Regions from separate parts of the Lysinibacillus sp. BS3 genome, predicted to be linked through region 2. Evidence: riboswitches for the same ligand, from Rfam matches in the RefSeq annotation. Region 2 holds a riboswitch; the other holds the start of a gene.
The links. Region 2 has a riboswitch for cobalamin ahead of AAJG31_RS10865 (ABC transporter substrate-binding protein). Riboswitches for the same ligand answer to the same signal wherever they lie in the genome.
Positions count from the first base shown of each region.

Region 1: linked by a shared signal. The riboswitch ahead of AAJG31_RS16235 (iron chelate uptake ABC transporter family permease subunit) and the one ahead of AAJG31_RS10865 (ABC transporter substrate-binding protein) in region 2 are both predicted to bind cobalamin.

Region 1 is NZ_CP154860.1:3,291,682-3,295,104, reverse strand. It holds gene AAJG31_RS16240 (heme ABC transporter ATP-binding protein) at 1-769, opposite strand, end outside; gene AAJG31_RS16235 (iron chelate uptake ABC transporter family permease subunit) at 775-1,821, opposite strand; cobalamin riboswitch at 1,967-2,154, opposite strand; gene AAJG31_RS16230 (biotin transporter BioY) at 2,308-2,904, shown strand; gene AAJG31_RS16225 (YdhK family protein) at 3,008-3,423, shown strand, end outside.
Region 2 is NZ_CP154860.1:2,171,493-2,174,915, forward strand. It holds gene AAJG31_RS10860 (iron ABC transporter permease) at 1-896, opposite strand, end outside; gene AAJG31_RS10865 (ABC transporter substrate-binding protein) at 893-1,861, opposite strand; cobalamin riboswitch at 1,998-2,181, opposite strand; gene AAJG31_RS10870 (acyl-CoA dehydrogenase family protein) at 2,239-3,423, opposite strand, start outside.

The sequences.
Region 1 (3,423 bases), 1.1 Mb from region 2:
TGAACTGTTCAGGTACATATGTAAGATACGGCTTCCCTGTCATTGGATGTATTTGAATATCCGCAAAAACACCAAATACATCTTGCAGCACTGTTGGCGTAAGTACTTCCTCTGGTGTACCATGACAAACTATTCGCCCTTGCTGTAAAACGTAAATTTGATCGCAATACATAGCAGCAATATTCAAATCATGTAAAGCTGCTACTACGGTTAAATGCAAAGTCTGAATTAAATCCATAAGTTGAAGTTGATGTTGAATATCTAAATGATTCGTCGGCTCATCTAATATTAATATCTGTGCTTGTTGAGCGAGTGCCCTTGCAACCATGACACGTTTTTTCTCGCCACCAGAAAGCGAACTAAAGCTTCGTTTCTCTAAATGCGATATGCCCGTTTGCCTAAGAGCCTCTTTAACAATTTGAAAATCTTTCTCTTGATCAAGCTCTAACAGCTTTTTATGTGGGGTTCTTCCCATACTGACTAAATCATGCACAGTGAAATCAAATAATACGGGTGTCTCTTGGCTTACAACAGCCAAATTTTTCGCAATTGCTTTGCTTGATTGCTTTAATATATCTTGCTCATTTAATACTACCGATCCACTTTCAGGTTTTAGGAGACGATACATATTTTTTAACAATGTTGATTTTCCGCTCCCATTAGGACCAATTAATCCAACAAATTGCTTTTCTTTTATTTGAATACTTACATCATGCAGTATACGCTGATCGTAAATGGAGAATGATACTTTTTTCGCTTCTAATGTCATGGAAGTTAATCTCCTTCACCGAAAGAATAATTGTTACGACGGAGAAGCCAAATGAAAAATGGTCCTCCACAAAAAGCTGTAATAATACCAATTGGCATTTCCTGAGGAGCAATAATAATTCGAGCAAAGGCATCTGCCCACACTAAGAATATTCCACCTATTAAAGCACTGATAGGTATTACGTATTTATAGTTTGAGCCCACAATTAAACGCACAATATGGGGAATAATCAATCCCACAAATCCTATAGAACCACTAACTGCGACAAGCACACCTGTTAATAGAGATACTAGTAGTATTAACTGAATACGGAATTGCTGAAGATTAACGCCTAATGTCACTGCCGCCTCTTCTCCTAGTAATAATAAATTTAAATTGCGATAGTGTAGCCACAGTAGCCCAAATACAATAAAGAATACGAAAGCTGGAATCACAATATTATTCCATTTGGCTCCAGCTAAACTACCTAGCATCCAAAACATAACAGCCTTTAAGGCCCCTTCTTGCTTTGACATCATTAAAATAAAGTTAGAGATAGCCGTTAAGATAAAGGACACAGCCATGCCTGCCAATAGCAAGCGGAAAATAGAGACACGTCCCCCAACACGTGATAAGAAAAAGACAAGTGCAATGGCAAGTAATGAACCAAGGAATGCGGATACTGAAAGAGCGTAAATACCTAAAAATGAAAAGGCTCCTAAAATAATCACAGAAGTAGCTCCGACAGCTGCCCCTGAAGAAATCCCTAGAATATACGGGTCTGCAATAGAATTACGTACTAGTGCCTGAATGGCTGCCCCTGCAATAGCTAACCCCGCTCCTACTATCGCAGCTAGCAAAACACGAGGTGCTCTTATTTGCCAGATGATGATTTCCTGAGAGCGACTCCAATCTTGCTCGATCGAATTTTGTATAAAAGGAATTTTAGAAAGAATAACTTTCCATACATATAACGGTGTAACTGAAACTGAGCCAACCATTACAGCAAAGGTCATTGAAACAATTAATACCATGAAAAGTACGAAGGAAAATAACATAAATTTTTTATTCATCTGTTTTAAACTCCTACTGAATATTGATGAATGAAGCAATAAAAAAAGGTATCCCATGCGAAAATGCGCATAGAAATACCCAAGATTAAACAAAGTCAGAAAAATATCCAGCTATTGTCCGTAATTGCTTGCATCCTCGTGGGCATTACAGGTATTACTAAATGGCAGGTCTCCTGGCTTCGATTCACTATCCTATAATTGCCTTCCCATTCTTAAACAGTGGCAAATCATATTATAGGATTCCTCGTTACAGTTGCGGGACAGCGTCGGACTTCCACCGACTTCCCTTTTAAGTGACATTCAAAATGTCACACCAATAGTATTTGAAGTTATAAAATTGTGACGGTTCTATCATACATTTTTATAGATAGATAGTCTACTTCAATTTAATTCAACAATTGAGTTAACTTATATAAATAATAAGGTTGACACAAATACATTCGTTTTTTACACTAGCAGTAATAACTTATAAAACGAGGTGAAATCATGGCAACTGTTACACAACATAGTCACCATAAGTTAAGAACTGTTGACATTACCTACATTGGATTATTTACAACGTTAATGATGGTGGGTGCTAATATCACTTCCTTTGCACCTTTTATGGTAGTTGGTGGTGTACCCATTACGCTTCAAACCTTCTTTGCAATTTTAGCAGGGCTTATTCTTGGTAGTAGAAAAGGTGCGCTCGCCTGCACAATTTATATGTGCGTAGGATTGGCAGGAGCTCCTGTCTTTGCTCGTTTCGGTGGTGGAATTGGCCAAATTTTAAGCCCTACCTTTGGGTTTATTATTACATTTATATTTGCGGCATTTGTTGCGGGGTTAATCGTAGAACGAAGCGGAACAAAGAAAAGTTTTATCGTAGCTGCTTTGGTAGCAACGGCTATAAATTATTTGATAGGAACAAATTGGATGTTTTTTGCCTATAAGCTATGGGCAAGTGCGCCAGAGAATTTTTCATATAAGCTCGCTTGGCTTTGGATGATTCCTCCACTACCAAAAGATATTATTTTAGCTATTTTTGCTGGTATCTTCGCCCATAGATTACAAAAAACATTGAAGATCATGCCCATTCAATAGCATATCTCCCCGCCAGACTAAAGAAATGTTTTTCATAGGTTATATCCATCGTTTCTGCACATTTATTTGCTACATTAGGAGCACATAGTGAGGAGGATATCATATGAAATTCAATAAAAGATGGTCAGTCGGACTATTATCAGTAGTCGCTCTAATTAGTTTATCGGCTTGTACAGAGGATCAAACAAAACCTGCGTCCACTTCTAATGAAGCTGCTGAAGAAATGGATCATTCTACAATGAACCATTCAAGTTCTGGCGAAGTACCAGTAACGTTAAAAAAAGCTGAAAATCCGAAATTTCCTATAGGAAGCACAGCCATTATTACAGATGGACATATGGAAGGTATGAAAGGGGCCGAAGCAACAATAGTAGGTGCCTATACTACAACTGCCTATGTTATTTCCTATGAGCCTACATCTGGTGGAAAGCGAATAGAAAAGCATAAGTGGGTAATTCATGAAGAATTAATTGACCCACAAGAAGCACCACTGGCTCCTGGAACAGAAGTAAAAACGGA
Region 2 (3,423 bases):
ATGATTGTTCGTGCTACTAAGTCGCAAATAATGAGTAATGTTGCACCATTGAAAAAAGATAATGGTAATAAGTGGCGATGATCAGAACCCCAAATCATCCTTGTCATATGCGGCACCACTAATCCTACAAAGCCAATTGTGCCAGAAACCGCTACAGCCGCTCCAGTTAACATGGAGCCACCTGCTAATATCAAATATTTACTGCGCTTTACATTAACACCTAAATGTTTTGCTCGCTCTTCACCATACAACAAGACATTTAATTCTCGTCTTTGTGTCCATAGCATTATTGAACCTACAATCACAAATGGAATGATCATTTGGACATATGGCCAACCACGCATCGAAACAGAACCAAGTAGCCAGCCTATTACCTGACGTAATTCTTCACCAGATAAGGCAATCATTAATGAAATAAGGGAACCTAAAAAAGAACTAAAAATAACACCTGTTAATATCAACGTTTCCATTTTTAATGAGCGGTCTACGAGTCTAGCAAAGCTCATAACAACTACCATCGTAATGATAGCACCAATCATACTGAAGATTGGCAGCGCATACAAACCGACAACAGGTATAGAAATACTAAAAAAGATCGTTAAAACAGCACCAACAGAAGCCCCTGATGAAACCCCTAGTGTATATGGATCTGCTAATGGATTTTTTAATAAACCTTGGAAAGCTGCTCCAGCAATAGCTAGAGATGCGCCTACTAGTCCCGCTAATAACACGCGAGGCAAACGAATTTTCCAAAAGATATTGGCGGCTGTTTCATCAACCGCCTCATTCCACAATACTTCTAGTGGAATATGAACTGAGCCTATCGCTACGCCACACCAGATGCTAATAAGAAGAAGCGTACATGTTAGTGTATAGGCTAGTGCTATTTTTTTCACTTAAATACCTCAGGATAGATCGCTTTTGCTAATTCTTCTAGACCTTCTGCTAAACGTGGCCCTTGACGACTTGTTGTACTTTCATCTACCTGCACAATCGCATTATTTTTTACGGCATTAATCGTATCAAAGCCCGCACGTTTTGGTATTTTCGTTAAAATATCTGGTACATAATGATATGTCACCACGATGACATCTGGATTTTTTGCGATAATTTGTTCTGCATCAATTTTATACCAATTATCGCCATCTACAGCTACATTCTCTGCATTGATCATTTCAAGCATAGCGTTCATAAATGTGCCATTGCCAGCTGTATAAATATCTGGCTCATCTGATGCTTCAACTAACACTTTTTTGGGTTCAACATCCTTGACTTTAGACAAAACTTCTTCTACTTTTGCCTTCATATTCGCAACAATTTTTTCTGCCTCTGGTAATTTCCCTGTAGCACGTCCAAGTTGCTCAATTGTTGTATATGTTTCATTAAAGTCTTGTGCATTTTTTACAACAAATACTTTCAAACCTGCTGATTCAAGCTGTGCAATAGCCTCTTCTGAAAGAGACATGCTAGATTCGTGTGAAAAAACGATATCTGGTTTTAAGGCAATAATTTTTTCAATATCGTATTCCATACCGCCAACCTTATCCTTCTCAGTTGCCTCTGGCGGATAATCGTCGTTGTCCGTAACACCAACTATTTCATCATTTAAACCTAGTCCAAAAAGGATTTCAGTATTACTTGGAATAAGTGAAACAATTTTCTCAGGAGGTGCTTCAAGTGTAATGTCCTTACCAAGGGCATCTGTTATCGTCATTGGGAATGTTGCTTCATCCACCTGTGCTGTTTCTTGCTGTGTTTGCTGCTCGTTAGATGGCTTGTTATCTTTTGCTTCCTGCCCACAAGCAGCTAGCAAGCCTACTGCTAAAAATGCTGATAATCCTATTTTCCAAAATTTCTTCATGTGAATCCTCCTTCGTTGATCCGTGCGACATTTCGCTTTATTCTACATCAAAATAAAACCCCTCATCTTTGATCGATGAGGGGGCAAAATCGCACCAAAAAAACTGATACAAAATCCACCACCCTATCCTCGTAGGTTGTCATGTCGTTATAAAGGCAGGTCTCCTGGCTAGTGCTACTTGCGATTTTTCAAGCCTTCCCGAAATCTTCAGTGGCATCATTTGAAAAAACTCACACTTACAGTGGCGGGACCGCATCGGAATTACACCGATTTCCCTTTTCACTTTACTTAAGTAAAGAACCTTTATAATATTCAGTTGATTTCATTATACATGAAAATGAAAAAAGTCGCCTCCATTCAAGACGACTCCCCGGCCATTATACAATTTCAGAAAAGTATTGGACTGTTTTCATTTGAGCACCCATTTCTCTTAATGACCATGTCTGTTCTAAATAAACGTCCGCTAGTTTTTCATATTTCCCACCAAATTTATGTGCCCACTCAACCGCTATGACACTTTCATAAAGGTGAGCCATTTTTTCCGCCATACCCTTAGCTTCAAAAGTTTTCGTTGCCTCGTCTAAAGCGCTAAAAATTTGCAGTTTCACAGACATATTCGCCAATTGTTCTTTAACGATTTGTACTAGTGAGCTGTCAGCTAATTTGTCTAATCGTTCCTCCATCTCCTGTACAAACAGTTCATGAGCATGAAACTTATCTACTAAACGAATGAGTTCTAAGGCCAAAATATTAGCCGTACCCTCCCACACCGTTAACACTTGGGCGTCTCTTAATAAGCGGGGCGTTACAAAGTCTTCTATATAGCCATTACCTCCGTGTAATTCAATTGCCTCACTAGCATAATGAACAGCTTGCTCTGCTGTTTCCTTTTTCATAATGGCAATATATAAACGATTCATAATAAGATCTTGCTGAGTTCCCTGTCCACTTGTCACTTTATCGTATAATTGGATAAGATCAAAAACTGTCGCTACTTCCACGTGCAACTTAGCTGCAAATTTCCCTAAAGTATCCTGAATCATAGGGTACTGTGTTAAGGGCTTGCCAAATGCATGTCGATTGCTTACATAATGTTTTGCCTCTAAGAAGCCGCGACGCATAATACCAATTGAAGCGACTGCATTACAAATTCTAGAGAGATTTAGTGCTTCTAGCATATAATAAATCCCTTTATTTTGCTCCCCTACAACATAGGCAAGTGCACCATCAAATTCTACCTCACCAGAGGGAACTGCCCGAACGCCTAGCTTATCTTTCAGTCGGCGAATACGTAAATGATTTGTTGTTCCATCTTCTTTGCGCCAAGGAACTGCAAACAATGTTAAGCCTTTGGAACCTGCTGGCGCACCTTCTAGTCGTGCTAATACCATCGCTACACCACACATGCCCGCATTGGATGCAAAATATTTTTCACCATATAGACGATAAGCAGTGCCATCCTTTCTCGCCTCCACCACATTTGCACCTACGTCAGAGCCCCCTTGACGTTCTGTTAAAAAGGTCGCACCTTCATATAAATCTGTGTCACCTGTTGCACACAC